Regions from separate parts of the Bacillus sp. AFS017336 genome, predicted to be linked through region 2. Evidence: riboswitches for the same ligand, from Rfam matches in the RefSeq annotation. Region 2 holds a riboswitch; each other region holds the start of a gene.
What was found. A riboswitch is a leader RNA that binds a small molecule or an ion and turns the genes downstream of it on or off. The one in region 2 is predicted to bind thiamine pyrophosphate.
Positions count from the first base shown of each region.

Region 1 (4,246 bases), on a different contig from region 2:
TTAAGTAGAATGATGTAATTACATCACTTTCTTCTACTTTATTGATCACTGTAAACTCTTTAAATTCTGACCAACCACCTTCTTGAGTGGCAGCTTCATTATACATTTCCTTTTCAATATCAATAAACACTTGAGCTATAATTCCATAAGCTTCGCCCCAAGCACCAAGTATTTCTTCAGTTGCAGCATCACCAAGTACTTCTTTAATTGCACCAAGTAAGTGTTGCCCAACGATTGGATAATGCTCAGCTTTAACTAAAAGACTACGGTGTTTTTGTGCTATTTGTTTTACAACAGGTATAATCGTTTCTAGTTTATCAATATTTTGAGCTGCAGCTAAAACAGTATTAGCAAGAGCGGTTTGTTGTCTACCTTTTTGCTGATTCGTATGATTGAATACGTTTAATAATTCAGGATGATTTGTAAATAAATTTTTATAGAATACGGAAGTGATTTCTGTACCTGACACTTCTAAAACAGGAACTGTTGATTTAATAATATCGATTGTTTTTTGAGAAAGCATGGTAAATCCCCCTATATACATTTTAAAGTAGTATAATAAATACATCTTTATCTTAGTCCTTGATATCGGTTAAAGCAATATGTTAAATACATCTTTTTGAACTTTTTTCGAAAAATTACATAAAAGTTTAAAAAATGTTCACAATTATGCTATGATTAATCAAAATAAATGAGTGAGGACAAGTTATGCGTTTAACAACTTATTCGGATTACTCTCTTCGTGTACTAATATTTCTATCCTCTGAACCGCGTGAAAAATTAGTTAATATAAAAGACATCGCTGAAGCCTATGGTATATCTAAAAACCATTTAATGAAAATAATCTATAATTTAGGTAAGATGGGCTATATCGAGACTATACGTGGCAGAAATGGTGGAATTCGTTTAGCAAAATTGCCAGCGGAAATAAATATAGGAGAAATAATCCGTAAAACCGAAGAAGACTTTAATATTGTAGAATGTTTTGAGCATGGCGGTACTTGTGTTATTACGCCTGTTTGTTCTTTAAAACATATATTTAATAACGCATTGGATCAATTTTTACAAGTATTAGATCAATATACATTAGATGATATTGTAAAGAATAATGCGATGTTGAAAGATTATTTTTCAAGTAATACAAAAGAATAAATTTTATTAAATTGATGAGCCTTTGCAATTTAAAAATACAAAAACCAACAAATGTATACTTTGTTGGTTTTCTTTTTTATTGAGTTCAATTTAGAACTCTTATAGTTTTATATGTTTTACATTTTCCAAAGGCTCTTGGAACAAAGAGGAAGCTATTTTACTAAAAACGATTGGATCTCCAGTTGTATAAAATTCATGTATAGTGTTTTCGGAATTAGATAAAATATTTTGTTGATCGAGTATTGCACTTACTTCTAATGCAGTTTCATCGCCTGAGCTGATGAGCTGAATAGAAGGTCCCATCAACTTTTGGATGATTGGGCTTAATAAAGGGTAATGGGTACAACCTAGTATTAATGTATCAATTTTTGAATCTAATAGCGGTGAAAGAGTATTTCTAACGATTTCAAAAATTTCTGGTTTATTGTAATCGCCGTTTTCAACGATTCCGGCAAATTCTGGGCAAGCCAAGCCTTCAATTATTACTTTTTCATTAATTCGTTTTAGTGCGGAATGATAGGCTTTGCTATTAATAGTAGCGTTAGTGCCAATTACACCAATCTGATCATTTTGTGATAATTTTAGAGCAGCTCTGGCACCAGGGTGCACAACACCTATTACTGGGATTTGAAGTTTTTCTCTCATTTCACTTAATACTACTGAAGTGGCAGTATTGCAGGCGATGACTAACATTTTTATGTCTTTTTCTAAAAGAAAATTAGTCATTTCCCAAGTGAATTCCCTGATTTCCTCATATGGTCGTGATCCATATGGGCATCTAGCAGTATCGCCTAGGTATACTATATCTTCCTTAGGTAATTGTCTTATAATTTGTTTGGCAACTGTTAAGCCCCCAACTCCTGAGTCAATGACTCCGATTGGTTTATTCAAAAAATCCCCTCATTTTAATCATAATTTGATGATGTAGTATATTCGATATTCAAGTAAGATTTTACTATAAGAAATGATATTTTTGTTTAATAATCTCATTTAAAGTATGACAAAATCTTATCGTTAAATAGCTTGTATTAACAGACTATTAAAACAATTAAGCGCAAGTTAAAAATAGTTCGTAAATTCAATCATTATCTGTTATATTTATGATGAAAAGTTTATATGAGAAAAATGTGGAGGTGCCAGTGTTGCTGGCTGAGATAACATCCTTAAGATGTTGACTCTTAGAACCTGATCTGGGTGATGCCAGCGTAGGGAACAGTATCTCCTTTTAGATATGTTTTTTACAGCGCATTAACGCCCGGGTTATTATCCGGGCGTTTTCTTTTTGTATAAACCAAAAACAAAAGGGAGTATTAGTAAATGAAAAGATTAGTAGTTTTTTTAGTAGCTATTTGTTTAATGTTAACTGGGTGTGGTCAAAGTAAAACCGCGACTAGTGGAAAGGGCAAGCAATTAAAAAAGGTGACTGTCGTACTAGATTGGACACCAAATACAAATCATACGGGGCTATTTGTTGCGAAAGAAAAAGGATATTTTAAGGAACAAGGACTTGATGTAGATATTATCAGTCCAGGAGAAACAGGAGCAGATCAATTAGTTGCTTCAGGTAAAGCGGATTTTGGCGTTTCTTATCAAGAGTCAATTACACAGGCTAGAGTTCAAAATGTACCACTTGTTTCAATTGCAGCAGTTATTCAACATAATACTTCTGGTTTTGCATCGCCTGCGAAAAAAGAAATTAAGTCTCCAAAAGATTTCGTTGGTAAAACATATGGTGGATGGGGTTCACCGGTTGAAAAAGCCGTTTTAAAATCACTTATGTCAGAAGAACATGCGAATGTTAATAAGTTAAATATCGTTAATATGGGCGATGCTGATTTCTTTACAGCTGTAAAAAGAGATATCGACTTTGCTTGGATTTATCAAGGATGGACAGGTATTGAAGCTGAGCTTCGTGGAGAGAAGTTAAATATGATTTATTTAACAGATTATAGTAAAAAACTAGATTACTATACGCCAGTATTAGCTACAAACGAAAAAATGATTAGTAAAAACCCAAAAGTAGTAAAAGCGTTTGTTGCCGCTGCATCCAAAGGATATAACTTTGCGATTGATAACCCGAAGGAAGCTGCAGCGATTTTACTTAAAGATAATCCAGATCTAGATAAAAAATTAGTAGAAAAAAGCCAAGAGTGGTTAGCATCTAAATATAAAGACGATGCAAATCGTTGGGGTGAGCAAAAGTTAACGGTTTGGAAAAACTATGCAGATTTTTTAGCTGAAAATAAATTATTAGAAGGTAAATTTAAGCCAGAAGAAGCTTTTACAAATGAATTCTTACCAAAATAAGGAGGAGTAAAAATGAAAACTACATTAATGAGTGTTCAAATAATACCAAAAACAAATAATATTGAGGATGTCATTCCTGCAGTTGATGAAGCGATTAAGATTATTGATGAATCAGGTGTGAAATATCAAGTACAACCATTGGAAACAACAATGGAAGGTGATTTGAATGAATTATTACAAGTTGTTCAAAAAATGAATGAAAGAATGATCGAAATAGGTTGCCACAATGTTATAACTCAAATGAAAATCCTTTATCAACCACAAGGGATTACAATGGATGTGTTAACGGAGAAGTACCGTTAATGAAACGAAAAAATATGAAAGGATGGCAGCCATTTGTTGTCATCCTGCTTTTTTTAATCTGTTGGCAGCTCAGTATTAAAATTTGGAAAATAGAGCCTTGGCTATTGCCAGGACCAATTGCAATCTTTAAAGAAGGAATTCATTCTTTGGATTCTTTACTTCCACATATAACTTCTACAATTCAATTAACGATTATCGGATTGTTAATAGGGAGCTTACTAGGACTTTTAATAGCGTTTCTATTGCATTTAATACCAGGTGTAAAAAAAGCTTTTTATCCATTATTAATTCTTTCGCAAAATGTACCAATTATTGTATTGGCACCACTTTTAATTATTTGGTTCGGTTTTGGAGTACTACCAAAATTAATCATCATTTCACTTGTGTGTTTTTTCCCCATAACTGTTTCAGCATTGGATGGATTTCGACAAACACCAAGTGAGTTAATAAATTATATGAAAATGGCAGGAGCATCCAAAGCACA
Region 1 is NZ_NUCO01000022.1:55,283-59,528, reverse strand. It holds gene hmpA (NO-inducible flavohemoprotein) at 1-523, opposite strand, end outside; gene CN601_RS13985 (RrF2 family transcriptional regulator) at 709-1,152, shown strand; gene racE (glutamate racemase) at 1,252-2,043, opposite strand; TPP riboswitch at 2,272-2,381, shown strand; gene CN601_RS13975 (ABC transporter substrate-binding protein) at 2,470-3,459, shown strand; gene CN601_RS13970 (thiamine-binding protein) at 3,472-3,762, shown strand; gene CN601_RS13965 (ABC transporter permease) at 3,762-4,246, shown strand, end outside.
Region 1: linked by a shared signal. The riboswitch ahead of CN601_RS13975 (ABC transporter substrate-binding protein) and the one ahead of thiD (bifunctional hydroxymethylpyrimidine kinase/phosphomethylpyrimidine kinase) in region 2 are both predicted to bind thiamine pyrophosphate.

Region 2 (4,246 bases):
TGGGATAAAGGTAGAAAAAATATGTTAAATATAGCACTTATTGGAAATCCAAATACAGGAAAAACTTCTCTATTTAATAATTTAACAGGTACATACCAATACGTAGGAAATTGGAGTGGGGTTACTGTTGAAAAAAAGGTAGGGACTATAAAAAATAAACTTGGAAATTTAATTGATTTACCAGGTATTTATTCTCTAAGCCCTCTTTCAAAGGATGAGGCCGTTGTTTCACATTTTTTTGTAAATGAAACATTTGATGGGATGATAAATATAGTTGACGCTGCTCAATTAGAGAGAAATTTAATGCTAACTCTTCAACTTCTAGAGTTTAATAAATCAATGATTATTGGTCTAAATATGGTTGACGTTGCTAAAAGGAGAGGGATTTCAATTGATCCTTCTAGTATCTCAAAGATATTAAAAGTACCAGTTATTCCAATTGATGCTAGATCGGGTAAGGGAACAGACGAAGTAAATGAAATACTAGCGACTATTCCTCAAGCCGAAGTTGAGTTTGAAATTGATTATGGAAAAATTATTGAAGATGGTATTAAAAATATTATGACGCTATTACCTTCAACCTTAACTATTCCTAAAAGATGGACTGCAATACAAATTCTAGAGGGTAATAAAGAAGTAATAGAATTTATATCTTCATCTTACGATTTTAGTAAAATTGGCGAAATCATTAAATTAACAGAGGAACAATTAAGTAGTGAACATGGTGTAGCACCTTCTAAGTGGATTTATTCAGCAAGAAAAGAAGTGATATCACAGTTAATTGGTAAATCTGTAGAGAAAGAATCGAATGAAGCAGTTACATTAACTGATCGGATCGATCGATTTGTAACACATCCAATTTTGGGTATTCCTATTTTCTTAGCGACGATGTTTTTAATGTTTAAGCTTACTTTTGATTGGTTAGGGTTACCATTATCTGACGCATTAGATGGGTTTTTATCAGGACCTGTGACAGACTGGCTTACAAACGGCTTAAATGTAATTCATGCATCTGGTTTTATAAAAGCAGTTATTCTTGATGGTATTGTTGCTGGTGTTGGTGGAGTTTTAGTCTTTGTTCCACAAATTTTTATTTTGTTTTTACTAATTTCATTCCTTGAAGATTTTGGATATATGTCTCGTGCGGCTTTAGTAATGGATCGTTCGATGGAAATGGTTGGTTTAACCGGAAAAGCATTTATTCCAATGATTATTGGATTTGGTTGTAATGTACCTGGAGTAATGGCTGCCAGAACAATTGAACAGCCTAGAGAGAGACTGCTCACGATTTTGTTAACACCATTAATGTCTTGTTCGGCGCGTTTACCGGTATATGCACTATTCGTTGGAGCGTTTTTCGCGAAAAATCAAGCAATAGTTGTATTTTCACTGTATATACTTGGAATAGTAGTTGCATTAATATTAGCTAAGGTTTTTTCATCTACTATATTAAAGGGTGAGTTTTCATTATTTGTCGTAGAACTCCCACCGTACCGTATGCCACAAGGTAAAGCTTTGTTTAGAAGCACTTGGGATAAAGGTAAAGGGTTTATTCGAAAAGCTGGTACGTTTATTTTTGGTGGTTCTGTAGTAATTTGGTTATTATCTTATATGGGACCAAGTGGTTTCGGTGTTTCTATGGATGATAGCTTTTTAGCAATGATTGGGGGCATCTTAACTCCAATACTTGCACCTTTAGGATTTGGAACATGGCAAGCGGGTGCTTCTTTACTAACGGGATTTTTAGCTAAAGAAGTTGTTGTATCTGCTATGAATATTATTTATCACGTGCCAAATGCGAATTCTTTACAAGGAATATTGGCAACGCAGTTTTCTGCACTTTCTGCTTTTAGCTTTATGGTTTTTGTCTTATTGTATGTACCATGTCTTGCAACTGTTGCGACAATTCGTAAAGAGACAGGTTCAGCTAAATGGACGTATTTCTCAGTTGGTTATGCATTAGTTATTGCCTATATATTAGCGCTAATTATCTATCAAGTTGGAAGACTCTTAGGCTATTAGAGAAAGGGGTATCTACTTATGGTTGTCAATATTTTAATAGGAGCTCTTATTTTTGGATATGCAGGGTGGACACTTTTACGATATGTAAAGAAAACAAAAAAAGGTAAATGTGGCTCTTGTTCAATCGCAAAAACTTGTAGTTCAAATTGTGATACAGCTAATTATTCAAAATAATAGTAGAGTGTTCTTTAAAGATAAAATTTAAAGTAAACTGGTCTAAATACTTGAATAAAGTATAAGTATTAATTAAGATGATAAAGTAATTAATTTAAATAATTGAATAGTACTAGGGGTGCCGTAAATGGTCGGCTGAGATTGAGACACGAATAGTCTTTGACCCTTTAACCTGATCTGGATAATGCCAGCGTAGGAAAGTGAACGGTAGAATACATTTTTGTATTCATAACATTGATTTGTTCGAGCACAAGTCCTTATGGGATTTGTGCTTTTTTGTATTTAAAATCAAGTTTCATCTTCTATCTGTAAGATCAAAAGAGTTCTATTCATTAAATAGGGGGAAGAACATTGAAGAAAGTATTAACAATAGCCGGATCTGATTCAAGTGGTGGTGCTGGAATTCAAGCAGATTTAAAGACGTTTTCAGCTCATGGTGTTTTTGGAATGAGTGTAATAACAGCAGTAACTGCTCAAAATACGCAAGGAGTTTTTGCGGTTCAAGATATGACACCAGAGATTATTGCGAGTCAATTAGATGCAATATTTACGGATATCGAAGTAGATGCAGTAAAAATTGGTATGGTATCACAAATCGATACGATTAAAGTGATAGCTGAAAAACTAAAGCAATATAAACCAAAGCATATTGTAGTTGATCCAGTTATGGTTTCTAAGAGCGGATTTGACTTATTAAGTCCAGATGCTAAGGAAGCTTTAATTCAAGAATTGATTCCGTTAGCAACTGTTATCACACCGAATCTTCCTGAGGCAGAAGTTATTACTGGAAGAAAAATTACGACGATTGAAGAAATGAAAGAAGCTGCTATACAAATTCATTCATTAGGTGCAAAAAATGTCCTTGTAAAAGGTGGACATCTAGAAGGTGAAGCAACGGATATTTGCTTTAATGGTGAGGAGTTTACTAGTTTTAATAGCGTTAGAATCAATACAATTAATACCCATGGTACTGGATGTACTTTATCTTCAGCAATTACATCTAATTTAGCAAATGAACTTGAATTAAATGAGGCAATTAGAGAAGCAAAAAACTATATAACATTAGCGATTCAACATTCCTTCTCAATCGGAAAAGGGGTAGGTCCTGTCCATCACTTCTACTCATTGTATGAAAAGGCAGGAGTTCAACATGTCTAATCAAAATGCAAAAATGACAAAGTGGAATTTTACGACGCTTTGGTTTGGTGCTGCGGTATCAGTAGCGGAAATCATGACGGGGGCATTAGTGGCTCCATTAGGTTTTACTAAAGGTTTAACTGCTATTTTAGTAGGACATTTAATAGGAACACTTTTACTTGTTTTAGGTGGTGTAATTGGGTCTCAGCAAAGATTATCTGCAATGGAATCTACAAAAATTTCATTTGGTAGCTATGGTAGTTACTTGTTTTCAATTTTAAATGTATTACAGTTGCTTGGCTGGACGGCCATTATGATCTTAACAGGAGCTCGTTCAATCAATATCGTTACAAAAAATGACTATCATTTTAATCACCTTTGGGTTTGGTGTTTAGTAATCGGAGTGCTAATAGCAATCTGGTTGTACTTTGGACAAAATGCTTCAAAAAAACTTAATAGTATAGCAGTTTGTTTACTATTCGTTTTAACGATTGTATTATGCTTTGTTATTTTTAAAAGCGATAATATTCTTACTCAACCAAGTACATCAGGATTATCTTTTGGCGAAGCAGTTGAATTATCAGTCATTATGCCATTATCGTGGATCCCATTAATTAGTGACTATACTCGATTCGCGAAAACTACAAAAGACGGGGCAATTGGTAGTTTCATAGGTTATATGTTTGGAAGTTCATGGATGTATATTATTGGACTAGGGGCAGCGTTAGCATTTAATGAAGTAGATCCAGTAGCTGTTTTAATGAGTGCAAATTTAGGCCTATTCGCAGTTGGTATCGTTGTTTTAGCGACTGTTACAACAACTTTCATGGATGCTTATTCAGCTGGGATATCAGTTACAACCATTTTTCCAAAACTAAATGGAAAACATATAGCGCTGATCGTTACGGCAATC
Region 2 is NZ_NUCO01000030.1:39,502-43,747, forward strand. It holds gene CN601_RS17795 (FeoA family protein) at 1-28, shown strand, start outside; gene feoB (ferrous iron transport protein B) at 22-2,022, shown strand; gene CN601_RS17805 (FeoB-associated Cys-rich membrane protein) at 2,041-2,196, shown strand; TPP riboswitch at 2,301-2,412, shown strand; gene thiD (bifunctional hydroxymethylpyrimidine kinase/phosphomethylpyrimidine kinase) at 2,548-3,354, shown strand; gene cytX (putative hydroxymethylpyrimidine transporter CytX) at 3,347-4,246, shown strand, end outside.

Region 3 (4,246 bases), on a different contig from region 2:
ACTTTAAAAACTTACTTCATAGGTAAAAGCCTAATTACAATATAGACTAGTTTCATAGTTGGTAAAAAAACATACGATACATTATCCACCTCTCCTAATTGTAATTTTTACAATTGGTTACATGACCCTAAAGGGAGTTTACATCCCTTAATATCGTATGAAGGAGGTCACATGAATGAGTACTGGACATCACCATCTTAACGGTTTTGCTTTGATTGTTGTTTTATTTATCTTATTAATCATTGTTGGAGCAGCTTGCTGGTCAGGATCTGACGGATATGGATATGGACATCACTGGTAATCTTTAAAAACTATAAAACTCCTGTTAAATTTAACAGGAGTTTTTTTTTACAAAAAATAATATGAATACCCAATCACCCATCGGTTAATAATATGTTAGGTTTGGTTTCAATTAATAATTTAGAGGAGGTTACGTATGAATAAACAACGAGCTCAAGAAATTGCGTCTTCACCTGAAATGGCTAATGTTACATACAATGGAGTGCCGATTTATATTCAACATGTTGATGAAACAAATGAAATTGCTAGAATTTATCCGCTCGGCCAACCCGATCGAGAGGAAGAAGTTTCAATCAATAGTTTGTCGGAGCATTAACTTTAACCTATAAACAAAAACAAACCTCCAAATTGGGGTTTGTTTTTGCTTTATCTATAAAAATTACCAGCACAAGCTTTCAATCAAACTGCATTTTAGGCATTCTTGTATCGTATCCTTCTGTTGAAAATCGTGGGCACAATTTGTTTGAATGGTTTTCAGTTCTATTTTTAACTGATTCATACTTTCTTCTAATTGCTTTATTTCTTTTTTGATTTCTTCTACCCTATTCATATAAGGCTCACACCCTTATTGATAGATTTCTCCGCCGTTTTTTCTAAATTCTAATGCTTTTTCTTTCATTCCTTCTTCAATGGTTGATTCATTTTGAAGTTCTTCTTGCTTTACTATATCTCGAATGTCTTGTGAGATTCTCATACTACAGAATTTTGGACCACACATTGAACAAAAATGGGCTGTTTTAGCTCCTTCAGCAGGTAATGTTTCATCGTGGTATTCAATTGCTCTTTCTGGATCAAGAGAAAGATTAAACTGATCACGCCATCTAAATTCAAATCGAGCTTTTGAAAGTGCATCATCTCTTTTTTGTGCACCAGGGTGACCTTTTGCTAAGTCAGCTGCATGTGCTGCTATTTTGTATGTGATTACCCCTACTCTAACATCTTCTTTATTTGGAAGACCTAAATGCTCTTTCGGAGTTACATAGCAAAGCATCGCCGTACCAAACCAACCAATCATTGCTGCACCGATTGCTGACGTTATATGATCATAACCAGGTGCAATATCTGTCGTTAGTGGACCTAATGTGTAAAAAGGTGCTTCCTGACAAATTTCTAGTTGTTTATCCATGTTCTCTTTAATTAAATGCATTGGAACATGTCCCGGGCCTTCAATCATAACTTGAACGTCATGTTTCCAAGCAATTTTTGTTAGCTCTCCAAGTGTTTCTAATTCCGAAAATTGTGCTTCGTCATTTGCATCGGCGATCGAGCCTGGGCGCAAACCATCTCCTAAAGAGAATGTTACGTCATAGCGCTTCATTATTTCACAAATTTCCTCAAAATGCGTATATAAGAAATTCTCTTTATGGTGAGCTAAACACCACTGAGCCAATATAGACCCACCACGAGATACGATTCCTGTCACTCGTTTTGCAGTTAATGGAATGTAACGCAATAGTACTCCAGCGTGAATCGTGAAGTAATCTACTCCTTGTTCGGCTTGCTCGATTAAAGTGTCTCTAAACACTTCCCAGCTTAAGTCTTCTGCAATTCCATTAACCTTTTCAAGTGCTTGATAAATTGGAACTGTCCCTACTGGTACCGGAGAATTTCGGATAATCCATTCACGTGTTGTGTGAATATTTTTTCCGGTTGAAAGATCCATCATCGTATCGGCTCCCCAGCGAGTAGCCCATGTCATTTTTTCTACTTCTTCTTCAATTGAGGAAGTAACTGCTGAGTTACCTATATTGGCGTTTATTTTCACATGAAAATTACGCCCGATAATCATTGGCTCGCTTTCCGGGTGATTAATATTCGATGGAATAACAGCTCTTCCTCTTGCAACTTCATCACGAACAAATTCCGCTGATCTATTTTCTCGAATTGCAATAAACTCCATTTCAGGTGTAATAATACCTTTACGAGCATAATGCAATTGCGTAATATTTCCGTTATCCTTTGCACGCAATGGTTTTCTTTTTAACCCTTTAAAGATTTCAACCTCATGTTTATCTGATTCTTTTTTATATCCATTATCTTCAGGCTTCACTTCACGCCCTACATATTCTTCAACATCATTTCGCTCAATCACCCAGTTTTGTCCGATTGGCTTAAGCCCCTCGCGAATATCAACTGAGCTAGATGAATCTGTGTAAGGTCCACTAGTGTCATATACTCTAACTGGTGCATTTTCTTCTTCGCCAAAAGTACCCGTTGTTGGACTTAATTGAATCTCACGCATCGGTACTTTAATATCAGGTCTAGATCCTTCAACATAAACTTTTTTACTACCAGAAAAACTAGACATGATGGAAAAATTCATTTCATTTACAGAATTGTTCATTGATTTCATTCCCCTTTTTAAATGATTAAAAAAGGACGAAATCCAATCCATTTTAAGCATGAAAAAAGCCGGATCTTATATTTAAGACCCGGCAAAATGTTAGCAAAACTACATTAACGATTAGACATCATTAATGAGAAATTTCTAACTTCCCCACGCTGGTATGAACCAGATCAGGTCCTGAGGGTTAAGAAACTTAAATGCGTTTCTCTCTCAGCCCAACTAATTGGACACCCCTAGTCTAACGATTAAATTGTTCACACTAAATATAAACCCACAAGTTTAAAATGTAAATGCTTTTATTTCCTAAATTTTTACAGAAACGTTCATTTCAAAAAATTATTAGTATTTTTTATACTCGTCTAAATACTTGATTTCATTATGCTTCAAGCCCAATTTATGGTAAATATTTGGACAGGTAAAAAAAATTTTAGTATTGAATATTATTTTTTATATGCTATGCTAAGATTAATTTTCATACAGATTCATCACTAGGGGATCCCTTGATAAGGGCTGAGAATAGAGTAGTTACTTTTAAACCCTTAAAACCTGAACAGGCTAGTACCTGCGTAGGAAAGTGGCGCATTCTCTATTTATTTTGTGTGCAATGTAACCACTTTCTTTTTTTAGGAAAGTGGTTTTTTTTGTTTGAAAAAATTTTGTTAATGAAAGAGGCTGGAGCATGGAACTTATTGCAATTACAGATGATCAGCACTCAATCGAAGTACTTGCTTCCAAAATTATTCAAATAATCGATGTAGTCGACTATGTACATATTCGCGAGAAATCAAAAAAACCGATCGAAATAATATCACTATTAAATCTACTAAAAATGAACAAAGTCGATATGAAGAAAATCGTTTTAAATGATCGTTTAGATATTGCTATTTTCGCAAATCTATCAAATATACACTTACCGGGACATGGCCTTCCTCTTGTTGATGTAAAAGAATATTTTCCTAACTTACGAGTAGGAAAATCAGTCCACACGCTTACTGAAGCAATCCAAGCTGAAAGTGATCAGGCTGATTATGCCCTTTACGGTCATTGTTTTGAAACAAAGTGTAAAGCTGGTCTAACTCCAAATGGGATTGAAATCATACCCGAAATGAAAAAAACTCTGACTATACCAATCTACGCAGTAGGCGGTATATTGCCTGAGCATATCCAAGTTTTAAAGGAGAACAAGATTGATGGCATAGCTGTAATGTCTGGAATCTTCTCTTCTCGAAACCCACTAGATGCTGCGCTGCAATATTTTGAAAGGTGTAAACTGACTTATGAACAAGAGATTTGATGTCGTCGTAATTGGGGGTGGCATTATTGGTTGTTCCATTGCTTATTATCTAGCGAAAGAAAACATTAATGTCGCAGTTTTAGAAGGACATCAAGTTGGTCAAAAAACGACAAAGGCAGCTGCGGGGATGCTCGGTGCCCATTCCGAGTGGGATCAGTCCGAGTCATTTTTTACTTTTGCTAGAAGTAGCCAGCTATCTTATTTTCACCTTCAAGAAGAGTTGAAAGAATTAAGCGGTATTGATATTGAACTTAAAAAAGGTGGCATATTCAAACTAGCTTATACCGACTTAGAAAAAAAACAAT
Region 3 is NZ_NUCO01000006.1:29,649-33,894, forward strand. It holds gene CN601_RS02310 (YjcZ family sporulation protein) at 176-301, shown strand; gene CN601_RS02315 (small acid-soluble spore protein H) at 437-616, shown strand; gene thiC (phosphomethylpyrimidine synthase ThiC) at 866-2,644, opposite strand; TPP riboswitch at 2,778-2,892, opposite strand; TPP riboswitch at 3,128-3,237, shown strand; gene CN601_RS02325 (thiamine phosphate synthase) at 3,327-3,941, shown strand; gene thiO (glycine oxidase ThiO) at 3,925-4,246, shown strand, end outside.
Region 3: linked by a shared signal. The riboswitch ahead of thiC (phosphomethylpyrimidine synthase ThiC) and the one ahead of thiD (bifunctional hydroxymethylpyrimidine kinase/phosphomethylpyrimidine kinase) in region 2 are both predicted to bind thiamine pyrophosphate.